DNA from 3 places in the Corynebacterium sp. LaCa_23 genome. Region 2 is predicted to be linked to each of the others. Evidence: predicted binding sites of a transcription regulator. Region 2 holds the regulator's gene; each other region holds the start of a gene.
The links. The regulator LexA, encoded in region 2, represses DNA repair genes until DNA is damaged. The targets are predictions, from matches to a motif close to CGAACANNTGTTCG.

Region 1: the regulator LexA is predicted to act here: its motif matches at 2,601-2,614, upstream of ACP8IT_RS00250 (HNH endonuclease signature motif containing protein).
Region 3: the regulator LexA is predicted to act here: its motif matches at 1,594-1,607, upstream of ACP8IT_RS05910 (HNH endonuclease signature motif containing protein).

What each region holds. Positions count from the first base shown of each region.
Region 1 covers NZ_CP190825.1:49,981-54,131, forward strand. The annotation lists gene ACP8IT_RS00240 (MFS transporter) at 1-755, shown strand, start outside; gene ACP8IT_RS00245 (LURP-one-related/scramblase family protein) at 768-1,349, opposite strand; gene ACP8IT_RS00250 (HNH endonuclease signature motif containing protein) at 1,378-2,511, opposite strand; gene ACP8IT_RS00255 (heme transporter) at 2,741-3,082, shown strand; gene ACP8IT_RS00260 (hypothetical protein) at 3,082-3,912, shown strand; gene ACP8IT_RS00265 (CHY zinc finger protein) at 3,890-4,151, shown strand, end outside.
Region 2 covers NZ_CP190825.1:1,518,515-1,522,665, forward strand. The annotation lists gene hrpA (ATP-dependent RNA helicase HrpA) at 1-495, shown strand, start outside; gene nrdR (transcriptional regulator NrdR) at 688-1,146, opposite strand; gene ACP8IT_RS07315 (hypothetical protein) at 1,354-1,758, opposite strand; gene lexA (transcriptional repressor LexA) at 2,012-2,722, shown strand; gene ACP8IT_RS07325 (DeoR/GlpR family DNA-binding transcription regulator) at 3,206-3,988, shown strand; gene ptsP (phosphoenolpyruvate--protein phosphotransferase) at 4,058-4,151, opposite strand, start outside.
Region 3 covers NZ_CP190825.1:1,213,622-1,217,772, forward strand. The annotation lists rRNA gene ACP8IT_RS05900 (23S ribosomal RNA) at 1-1,106, shown strand, start outside; rRNA gene rrf (5S ribosomal RNA) at 1,261-1,378, shown strand; gene ACP8IT_RS05910 (HNH endonuclease signature motif containing protein) at 1,650-2,681, shown strand; partial or broken gene ACP8IT_RS05915 (IS3 family transposase) at 2,739-3,953, shown strand.

The DNA of each region.
Region 1 (4,151 bases), 1.0 Mb from region 2:
TTGGCCCACTGCTCGGAGGATTGCTTCTTGACCAAAGAAACGTGCAGGCAGCGCTCTTCGTTGAAGCGTGCGCCGTAGCGTTCTCACTAGTTGTCTTTGTTGTCCTCTATAAATCTCGGTTTAACAACACTTCACCTCAGCTACAAATCAACGAATCTTCACCGAGCTTTTTCCAAAAGGTAGTCGAAGCTCCTTCTCTCTTACTGAAAAATAGAAGTTCTCGCTCCGCACTTACCAGCATTTGGGGAGCAATCATTTGCACCTCGATTTTCAACATTGCGCTTGTCTTCTATGTAACCAGTACCCTCCAGGCGAGCGGTACGGTATATGCAATCATTGCCCAGGCTTTTATCGTGGGCCGCATCTTGGGCGCACGGTTGTCAGCTCGCCTCGACACACACAACGCCGAGAAAACCTTGACCGGAGCAGGATTCGTCATGGGCTGTTTCATTGCTTTACCTGGGCTAATTCCCTCATTGTGGCTCTGCATTCCATGCTTCTTCCTCGCCGGTATCTGCAATGCCGTTCAGGTAGCTGCACTGCGAATCATCGTGGTGGGAACCGTACCTGATGAAGTTAAACCCAAAGCCCTTTCTACGATGGGATCGATAAACAGCTCTGCAATGCTTATCGGATACATCATCGGGGCGCCTGTCGTAAGCGCCATCGGCCCAGCAGCGGCACTTGCCGTATCCGGAATTGGAACCTCCGTGCTCACAGTGGGACCAGTCCTGAAACACCGTTTGCAACAATGACCATGTATTCACCTAGTTGCTATTTTTCTGCTTTTTCGTGCGCAGCATATCCATGCTCATTACGGCGCCGATGATGGCTGCGTGTTGTTGCTCGTTGAGGTCTGGCGCGATCCGCAGGAGATACGTGTTTTTACCCATGAAGTAGTTGCCCATGCCGGTCCACTTATTGGAGACATCGGCAAGCTGGCGATCCTGGGAGGTGATGGTGAGGTTCCAATCCCAGAAATCGCCGTGCACTTCGACGTCGGCAAAGCCCTCCATTGTTAATTTCATCTTGGTTTTGAACATGGAGAAGCGCTTGGTGATAACGGCCATGGGCTGTTCAATTCCCGGTAGGTGTACTTCGTAGGTATCCCGCAAAAAATTAGGCGGATCCGAGATCGTCATGACTGTTTGTTGGGGGTTGCCTTCGGCATCCGTGAGTGCGACCTCCAAGCTACGGGAGGGTTTAAACACCATTTCCTTAAGGCTGGTGGATTGCACAATGGTGCCCACTGGGGTCCCGTTGACATCAGAAATCATGAATCGATCCTTGAGGAGGGACTTGGTCTGGGAAATAACCAGCTCGTTGAGCGTGAATAAGTTTTGCATCATGCCAGCCAATGTATGGCAGTGGGCGTTTTTAATCCTCCTCCCTAGGGGTGGTTTTTGCTTCTTCCTGTGCTTGGTGGGCCTCCTCGTAGGCTCGCGCGCGGTGGGCGGTCATGGTTTGTGCAAAAGTTTGCACCCAATTCTTATTCTTTTCTGCCAGTGGGCCGGAAGGCTCGGTGACGGTCCAGCTGCCGTCCTCGAAGAGCCAAATAATGTCCCGGGTGTGTGGGTCCATGACGTAGAAGACGCGGCCATCGGTCTTTATGTTGTGGTGGTGCTGGCACAGGCAGGCAAGGTTTGCGGGAGTCGTCGGCCCGCCATCCGCGTGGTTGATGCGGTGATCCTTTTGGCACACCGTGGCAGGGCGGTTGCAGCCTGGGTAGCGGCAGGTGCCGTCGAATCCTTCGAGGTAGGCTGCCATATCCGGCGGGGTTACGTATCCCTTTACCTCTTTATCCGGGTTCATTTCCCGGATCTTGGAGTAGGGCAGCGCGTTGGAGCGCGCTGGGTCGAGCCACCCAACGGATTCAATGAATGCGGGGGAGTTGGGGACATCGGTTGCCTTGTAGGCATTCAGGATGACCTGGGGCGCTTCGGTATTGCCGGTGAGGAGGGAAATGGCGGCATCGGCAAGCGAGCAATCCAGCTTGAGCGCAGTCTCCTTGATGCACTTATCGACGCACGCCATCACCGAGGGATCCGCGCTCAGCGTCATCGCCGTGGTATTGTTTCCCCAATTTTCCATGGTGTAGCGTGGCTGGGTCGGCCCCTTCTTGACCGCAAGGGTGTCATCTTCGAGGTTGATGAGCTCATTAATCTTCCTTTTAATCTGCGCTTGCGTCCGCATGGCCTGGTTGGCGCGGGTGGGAGTGAGGTAGGCGGTGAGCTGCTCATCGATGCGCGCGATTACCTCCGGGGTCGGGTTGCCCAGGCGGTTAAGGGATTTATTGATGGCAATGAGGCGGTCTAAATCTAAGTGATAGAGCTCGTGTTGCAGCTCTTTCAGCTGCGGGAGCTCTTCCAGGCGGTACAGGGCCATCAGGATATGGCCGATTCGCCCTTCATTAACTCCGGTGGTGCGGTAGAGGGATTGGGTGACTAATTCGAAATCAGAATCGAGATCGGGGATCTGCTCAGTCCAGAACTCATATTCAGTCTTTCGCATTTCAAAAGCTACGCGTGTAGTGGGGTCTTTGGTGTTGGTCGTGGAAAAGTAGGGATCTTCCATGGCGTTTAAAACCTAAATTTGTGATGTGAACGTGTGTACGAAAAACACTATAGAACACCCACCGGACATTCGCCTGTTTTACGGCGTTTCTGCAGGTAGGACTGCATATTCTTTCGTCAAAATAAACAGCTTAAAAAGCAAAATTATGTGCTAGTTTAAGGCAGGTATGAGTCAGGAGCAGGAAACGCAGGAAGAACCAGGCCGCGCGTGGTGGCAGTGGTGGGCGCCCTTGGCGATGATCGCTGTCTTCTTGGTGCTCCCGCCGGCGATTTACCAGGCGGTTTCCGGCACGGTATTGCTCGGCATCATGGGTGGGCTTACCGTGCTTATTGCTCTTATCGATGCCACCACATTCCGCTACTCATGGACCATCTTCTGGGTTGCGGGCATCGCTTATTTCGCGGCCATGGAGATGTACTTCAACGAGGGGACATGGATTTACCTGCCGGTAGTGGTCCTTTTGGCGTGGGGTGCTAGCAAATTGGGCGCCAAGGTAAGGAAGCGCTGATGGAAATCTGGCGGTTGGACCACCCTGAGGCCGGCCTGCTCGAGGTTGAGCGCGGCTACGATGTCGAGTTCGCTGAGCAGGGCGAATGGCCCAAGGAGCCGAAGGAATTTACGCCGGTGCTTGGCGATGCCCCCTCTATCCACCGCATCCAGCTCTGGCGCAAGAATCCTGCACCCCGCATGCAGATCGTGGTCGACGGCGAGGTTCGCAGTCGGCACGACAAGCCGCGTGGCGGCCGTTATTCATTGCAGAAGAATCTGGAAAACGATCTTTCATTCAGTGAGAATAGTGCGCCGCGGACTAAGCCTTATGTAGATATCCAAGCCACGCCCTTCGGGGAGATACAGGATGTCTACTACCGCGATGGGGAGGAGGCCGTGGCCTTTGATCCGCCGGCGGGTTCCTTGGGCGAAAAGCGGCGCCAAGCAATGGAAGAAAGCCCCTTCAAGCGCGTGCTGTATCCGCTGCTCGGTGGGCTGGGGAAGTCTGGGTGGGCCATCGCGATGATTGTTTTGGCTCCTATTATTAGCCGCATCCTCTCGCGCTTGCTGCCGGATTGGGAGCTGCCAGATGTAGATTTCCCAGAGATTTACCTTCCGCTGCCAAATTTGCCGAACCTGCCGGAGCCACCGCAGATTACCTTGCCCGCGCCGCAGTTTGCGGTGCACTTTGAAGCACCGGAGTGGGTGGTTTTCCTGATGGATTACAGCAGGGTGTGGATGCCTATAGTTATTGCCATTGCCTTTGGGGTGATGGCGGTGCGCAATGCAAAGAAATCGGAGGCGAAGAAGAAGGAGTGGCAGAACCATGAAGATTCGCGGCGCGATTGATGAGGAGGGCCGGTGCAAGCATTGGCATTCGCCGCTCGACGTGGTGGCCAATAAGTGCGCGACCTGCGGCGAGTACTTCGCGTGCGCGCTGTGTCATGCGGAGCTGACGGATCATGAGTTTGGACCCATGCTTGTCGATGCCCCCGCTGCCCTCTGCGGTTCCTGCGGCCTTGAGATGGATTACCGGCTGTATTCTACTGTCGCGGCATGCCCGCAGTGTGGGCATATGTTTAATCCCG
Region 2 (4,151 bases):
GAGGCGTTTACCGAGCTCAAGGATACCGTGAAACCACAGGTTCCCGGCCGCGTGCGGCAATCAATAGTCTCGATCGCGCCTGGCTTGGCTGAGTACTCCAACCTCCGCGCCGAACTTTCCCAGTGGGATGGTCCCGCCATCGAAGATATGGAAAAGCAACTTAATTTCCTTCTTCCACCGAATGCCATCACCGTGCACGGAGCCACGCACCTGCGCCACCTTCCCCGCTATATTCAGGCAATGCGCATCCGTCTGGAGGACAAGTCGCTCGATCCGGATCGCGATGCCGACCGCCAGGCCGAGGTCGATAACGCCAAGGCCTACCTGGCAAACCGCCTCCGAAACCTCCCCGCGGGCCGCGAAAAGACACGCGAGGTCAAGGACATCCACTGGATGATCGAGGAATTGCGGGTCTCGCTATTTGCCCAGCGCCTCGGCACGGCGCACGCGGTGTCCCTGCGGAGGATCCAAAAGGCAGTGGATAAATTGCGCTAGTCACCCCAACCTCACGTTCCCGCCGCCCGGCCGGCCATACCTAAGCTAAAAATCTGCTTACTCGGCCGCCGGCGGCGTAAACATTGGGCAGGCCCTAACGAAACGATGCACCCAAAAGGCCAGTTAAGACTGCTTCGATCCTGCGCAGGAACGGCTGTATAACTGCTGAGAAATCGTCCTACACTGCGCAGTTTAAAGGTCCCCGCGATCGCGCCGCCGCATCAAACGAATCTCCGATTCAAAGTCATCCGCGCTCTCGAATGATTTATACACCGAGGCAAAGCGCAGATATGCAACCTCGTCTAGGTCACGCAGCGGCTCAAGGATCGCTAGCCCGATTTCGTTGGCGTTTACCTGCGAGGACCCGTGCCCCCGCACCGTTTCCTCAACCTCTTGGGCCAACTTTTTTAAGGCATCATCGCTAACGTCGCGACCCTGGCATGCGCGCCTAACCCCCCGAATGAGTTTATCCCGGCTAAATGGCTCAGCGAGGCCATTTCTCTTAACAACCAGCAGTACGGCCTTTTCCACAGTGGTGAAGCGTCCCTTACAGGAAGCACACTCCCGCCGGCGCCGTATCGATGCGCCGGCATCAACCACGCGCGAGTCAATAACGCGGGATTGTTCGTTATGGCAAAACGGGCAGTACACACTAGTCCTTTCGCTAATTTAGCTTCTCGGTTTAGTTTACCTCCCACGGCCAAGCCAAAAACCTGACACCATTGCGCCAGACTCCTCCTACTCGAGTGCCTGTCTCCGTGAAGCAAGCGGGCCTTATCTGCGGCCGGGAAGACAAGCTGCTGCCTAAAAGGCTCTAAGCCTTAAACCCCCGAAGTGCCTGCTTTTGTACACGCAGCACTACTGTCCGATCGCTGCTTCTACTTGCTGTACCGAAGCGCCAGGATCAGTCGGCGTTTCAGCGCTCGTACCCATCAGCCCGCCGGCAACCGTGCCGAAAAATACGGCAGCACCAAATACTGCACCGAGGAGGTAATTCTTGCGCGAACTATGCGCATCGTCTTCTTCCATCGGCCTGTTCGCGAAATCAGGTAAGGAACGTTCATCAGTCCACGTATTCGAATAACCTTCACGGTTCGTTCGATATACGGAATTTAAAGTCCTGATTTCCCCCTTTTCGGAAGGAGAATGCTGCACGCCCCAGCTTTGATCATCAATATCCCAAATAGCGGCTGAAGGGACGATCTGTGGACGTGCCGCGCGCTGTTTGACCATGTTATTGCGAGAGTGAAGTAGTTGAGACATTGCTTTCCTTTCGACGACCGCCGTAAGTCTAAAGCGGCCCCTTGACACAACAAGAGCTCAATGTCGCTCCTGTGTTCGAGATTGGTTCTATGTTCGATTTATAGCACCACTTCAAAAACCTGTCCAGTTTTTCGCGTAAATCTCGAACGCTTGTACTTTTCGTGCTACAAATGAGTTATGGCACGCAGGTGTCACCCAGTCCCTTTTCAAGCTATGAACGCAGAACCTCAGACCCCTTAGCTAGGAGCCGCACATGGGCCGCAAGAAAGCAAGCACCGCAAAGAACGATTACGCCTCCCTTTCCGAAAGGCAACGCCGCATCCTTAACGTCATCAGCGATGCAGTGATGCTCCGCGGTTACCCGCCCAGCATCCGCGAAATTGGTGACGCCGCCGGCCTGCAATCCACCTCGTCCGTGGCCTATCAGCTCAAGCAACTGGAGGAAAAGGGCTTCTTGCGCCGCGATCCCAATAAACCCCGCGCGGTCGACGTACGCCACCTCAACACTGACGACGCCGAAAAGAAGCCGGGCCGCAAGGCTAAGGACGTCCCCGATACCTCTGCCCGCGGCCCTGAAGAGTCTGCCGCCGTAGCTTATATTCCCGTCGTTGGCCGCATCGCCGCCGGTGCACCAATCACTGCAGAGGAAAATATCGACACGTATTTCCCCATGCCAGACGAGGTCGTCGGCGGAGGAGAGCTTTATATGCTGCAGGTCGTGGGCGATTCCATGCAGGATGCCGGCATCCTCAACGGCGACTGGGTCATCATCCGGTCGCAATCGGTGGCTGAGGAAGGCGAGTTTGTCGCCGCGCTTCTCGATGGCTCCGAGGCCACCGTCAAGGAATTCCACCGCGATTCCTCTGGCGTATGGCTCCTTCCGCACAACGATGCCTATCCGCCCATCAACGGCGATGATGCGGAAATTATGGGCAAGGTAGTATCCGTCTTCCGCAAACTCTAGGCCCCGGCCAGCTACTTTAACCAAGCCGCACGCGGGTGTTCGCCTGCGGTTGTTGTCGCCGCCGACACTCTGCGCCCGCTTTCTTGAAACCCGCTCTTTGCACTTCGTACGCTGCCCTGTTCCCCGCATAGGGAGCAGGGCCATACGAGTTTTAACGCATTCCACGCCTTTCTGCCTCGCAATCGCGCCCCAAAAAGCCAACTTAAGCGCGCGGGGTTTATTGAGAAAGCACCCCCGAAATAACGGATCCGTAAGTTAAGCGCTACTAGGGTTGGCTTTCAACTAGGGCAAATAAAGCTGACTGACCTGCGGCTTTTATCCCAAACCAGACAACAGCGCACACCTTAATTTTTGTTTTCGTCCGATTACCGCCGAATTTTGACACAATGGAGGGAGAAATCCCACATCAGTTAGCTTTCACCGAGCGCCTGCATTCGCAGATGGAGTAACCGCCCGGCCGAAGGCGAGGAGCAAGGAGGGTCCGTGTACGCAGAGGAGCGACGCCGCCAGATCGCGTCCCAAACTGCAGTTGAGGGTCGCGTTAACGTAACCGATTTATCAGAGCGTTTCGAGGTGACTGCTGAAACCATTCGGCGCGACCTAGCCGTACTGGATCGTGAGGGCGTTGTCCACCGCGTGCACGGCGGCGCCGTGGCTTCGCAGGCGTTCCAGACCGCGGAGCTCACCCTCGATACCCGCCAACGTTCCGCGTCTGGGGCCAAGGCCGCCATCGCGCACGCCGCGCTCGATTTCCTTCCCCCTGGCGGCGGCAGCATATTCCTTGACGCCGGCACCACAATTAATACCTTTGCCGAGCTTATCAGCCAGCAATACCCGCAGGCGCAGTTCAATATCGTCTCCAATAGCCTGCCCATCGCACTGTCGCTAGCCAATAGCGGCGTTCCCGATGTCCAGCTCCTCGGTGGGACCGTACGTGCTATCACCCAGGCCGTCGTCGGCGATACAGCCTTGCGCACCATGGCGCTCATGCGTGCCGATGTCGCCTTCATCGGCACCAATGCCCTAACCCTCGACCACGGCTTGTCGACGGCCGATTCCCAAGAAGCAGCCATCAAATCTGCCTTCGTCACGAATGCCCACAAGGTCGTGGTCATGTGTGATTCCAGCAAATTGGGCAACGACTACTTGGTGAGCTTCGCCTCCATTGCAGATATCGATGTCGTCATCACCGATTCCGGCGCGCCGGAATCCTTCGTCGATGCCCTGCGCGAGCGAGAGATCGATGTCGTGCTCGCCAGCGAATAGCTCCAGCATGCGCACGACTTCGCCCTCCCTACGTTGACATCTAGGCAGGGAGGGCGAAACCTTTTGCCGTTAGTTGAACTTTTCTACCTGCTCCATCGCTGCGGCGCGGGCGGCGGATGGGCCTTCGGAGTTGAGGGCGGCATCGGCAAGCTGTTGGCACTGG
Region 3 (4,151 bases), 300 kb from region 2:
ACACAGGTCCATGCGAAGACGTTAAGTTGATGTATATGGACTGACGCCTGCCCGGTGCTGGAAGGTTAAGAGGACCGGTTAGTTAACGTTTGTTAGCGAAGCTGAGAATTTAAGCCCCAGTAAACGGCGGTGGTAACTATAACCATCCTAAGGTAGCGAAATTCCTTGTCGGGTAAGTTCCGACCTGCACGAATGGCGTAACGACTTCTCTGCTGTCTCGACCACAGGCCCGGTGAAATTGCATTACGAGTAAAGATGCTCGTTACGCGCGGCAGGACGAAAAGACCCCGGGACCTTCACTATAGCTTGGTATTGGTGTTTGGTTCGGTTTGTGTAGGATAGGTGGGAGACTGTGAAACCGTCACGCTAGTGGTGGTGGAGTCGTTGTTGAAATACCACTCTGATCGGATTGAGCATCTAACCTTGGCCCATGATCTGGGTTGGGGACAGTGCCTGGTGGGTAGTTTAACTGGGGCGGTTGCCTCCCAAAATGTAACGGAGGCGCCCAAAGGTTCCCTCAGCCTGGTTGGCAATCAGGTGGTGAGTGTAAGTGCACAAGGGAGCTTGACTGTGAGACAGACATGTCGAGCAGGGACGAAAGTCGGGACTAGTGATCCGGCACCTACTTGTGGATGTGGTGTCGCTCAACGGATAAAAGGTACCCCGGGGATAACAGGCTGATCTTCCCCAAGAGTCCATATCGACGGGATGGTTTGGCACCTCGATGTCGGCTCGTCGCATCCTGGGGCTGGAGTAGGTCCCAAGGGTTGGGCTGTTCGCCCATTAAAGCGGCACGCGAGCTGGGTTCAGAACGTCGTGAGACAGTTCGGTCTCTATCCGCCGCGCGCGTTGAAACTTGAAGAAGGCTGTCCCTAGTACGAGAGGACCGGGACGGACGTACCTCTAGTGTGCCAGTTATCCCGCCAGGGGTATCGCTGGTTGGCTACGTACGGAAGGGATAACCGCTGAAAGCATCTAAGCGGGAAGCCTGTTTTAAGATGAGGTTTCTTTTGAGGTCCCCTAAAGACTATGGGGTAGATAGGCCAGACTTGGAAGCACTGTAAGGTGTGAAGGCTACTGGTACTAATTGACCAAAACAAACACACCACAACAACCCCCGAACACCACGTGTGGGGATGATTGTTGGGTGGACTTGTGAAGCGAGTAAACAAACAAAAATACACATTATCGTGTGTGTCGCGTCCACTATGCAGTATCTGACACAACACCACACACAGTGGGTAGTGTTCTGATAGGTTTGTCGGTGGTTCATAGCTGCAGGGAAACGCCCGGTCCCATTCCGAACCCGGAAGCTAAGCCTGTACGCGCTGATGGTACTGCAACCGGGAGGTTGTGGGAGAGTAAGTCACCGCCGACACCAAACAACAAAACAACAAAATAGTGATTCTGGTAGTCCCCGAAAGGCCACCACCCCGAATAATTGTGGGTGGTTGGTGTTTCGGGGACTACTTGGTGTTTTACCCCCGTTGGTATTTGTGGGTTGTTCTCTGTCGAGCTGGGGGAATGCGTGGTAGGTGTCGTGGTTTTACCCCCTACTGTCAGGTGTGGTGGATAGGGTAAATCCGTGTTAGGCGAAAAGACATTCGACACTTTTGAGGGTGTAGTACACCCCGGGGGACACGGTTACGATGACAATTAACACACCACCACCTACCACGACAGACCACGAGCCAGTAGGCGACACCACGCTGGGGAATACCCGTAAAGCCGGCGAGCCACTGGACTACGACACCAACACTGATCCTGATTACGACTCTGATGGTGAGGCTGTGGGGGAGGTACCGGTAGTCTTTTACGCCACCAACACACCCGGCAACCCTATTGCTGCAGCTGGAGCACACGCCCGGAAGGACTCCTGGTTTTTCTACCAATCACTCCTTCCAGACCTCGACGACGACGTCGATCTGACACTGACGAGCCTGGCTAAAGATTTAGGCCTAACCTACAGCACCCTGTCGGGGATTATCAGGGCACATTTCCGCATGCAAGAACTACCCCTCGTTACAGCGACCAACATGGAGCAGTGGATCCTGGATACACCACGCCTGAGGGTTATCGATAGGGAAATAGAACGTATAGGCGACAACCGCGACCACATAGGCCTGGTCGATGCTGCCCTAGCAGATTTTCTCACCCCGACAGCACCGTGCCAGCATGTACCCACGGTGGCGGATATCCGCCGGTTTATCCGCGACTTCATCGACACCCACAATCTCACAGACGATGACACAGACGAGGTCGAGCCCACCCTGAACGTGTCAGTGCATAACAACCGCGCCACCATGAGCCTAACGTGTGATAAAGCTACGGCCGCTATTATCGCCCGCCACATCGATTCCCAAGCAGACAATAATCAGTGCGGTGCCGGTGAGGCGCTTATCCAACTCATCCTGGATAACACCAATACCAAAGTTGCGATCAATACCTTCACCACCGCAGCCGCCACTAACCCCGACCACAATGACGGCTCCGGAGCCGCCGGGAGTGCAGATACAAAGGTCTACTTCCCGGGCTACGGCTGGTCCCGCATGACCAACCTAGAAAACATCGACACCTTCACCCGACACTTAAAACCAAAAGAAACCGAAAGCTACCAGCCCACCAGCCACATCCGCGCCTACACACAAGGCAGAGACCTCACCTGCCGCTGGCCCGGATGAGGTTACCCTCGTTTAGTGGACACCCGATTAGTGCGGATCTTGTGTCCGTAGGAGAGGATGTTCATTGTGAGTTCGTCAAGGAAGAAGTACACCCCGGAGTACCGGCAGGAGGCCGCCAGACTGGTCATTGAGTCTGGGCGCCCAATCGCTCATGTGGCTAAGGAAATTAGCGTATCAGCCACAATTTTAGGCAGGTGGGTCAAACTTGAGCGGGAACGCCAAGGCTCGGTAGATGGCCGCAGTGATGCCGATATACGAGCCGAAAACGCTCGCCTGCGTCGTGAGTTAGCTGAGGCCAAGATGGATAATGAGTTCTTGTCAAAAGCCACCGCCTTCTTCGCTGCGAAGCAACGCGATCGGAAAAATTTGAGCTAATGCAGCCAGAGCAAGGCGAACTACAGCATCAAACGAATGAGCAGGTTATTAGAGGTTTCTCGTTCTGGCTACTATAAATGGCAAAAGGCTCAAGCAGTACGGCTTCGTGGTGAAAATCAGCGTCAGAGATTCCTCGACCAGTTAGACAGGAAAATTCATGACATCTGGGAAGATTCTGACGAAGTCTACGGTGCCCCACGGATTACTGCAGAACTCGCCGAGGGTGGGGTCTATGTGAATCGCAAAACCGTGGCCAAACGCATGCGGATGATGGGTATTGAAGGCATCTCACCCAGGGCGTTTGTTCCCGTAACGACGATTCAATCCAAGCGGAAGTCAACGCTTCCAGACCTAGTGAAACGCCTATTTGATCAAGGGCAGCTTAATCGAGTGTGGATGTCGGATATTACCTATCTACGCACGAATGAGGGCTGGCTGTACCTATGCGTTATCCGCGATGGACACTCCCGCCGAGTCCTAGGCTGGTCCATGGATAGTGTGCAGGATTCTTACCTAGTTGAACGTGCACTGCGCATGGCTTACACCCTGCGTGGTGAAGTACCCGACGGCGTGGTCTTCCACGCCGATCGTGGTACCCAGTTCACCAGCGAACAGCTGTGGCAGGTCTGTCAAGAACTAGGGATTGCACAATCGGTCGGCCGTACTGGTGTCTGCTTTGACAATGCGATGGCCGAGTCGTTCTGGTCGACATTGAAGACCGAATTTTACGATCGGAAGGAATGGCGAACCCGCAACGAAGCCCGGAAGGCGGTGGCTCGCTGGATTGAGATTGTCTACAACCGGCGCCGTCGCCACTCGTCCATCGGGATGGTAAGCCCCGTCGATTTCGAAGCCCAGCTCGCTGATCAAAATGGTAATAAGAAGGCCGCTGCTTAACCCCTAAGCAGCTTAACTACGTGTCCACGATTTGCGGGCAACCCCACCAACCCAACACCACCACACCAGTTCGCCCAAAAGCAGTGGCCGGGTTCATCAAACTACGGGCAATCGACGAGGATATTCTAGATTCTTTGAATGTCGTTTGGCACTGTAGAATGGGTGCGGTATTTCTGTGCGAGTTCCAACCAAGAAAGG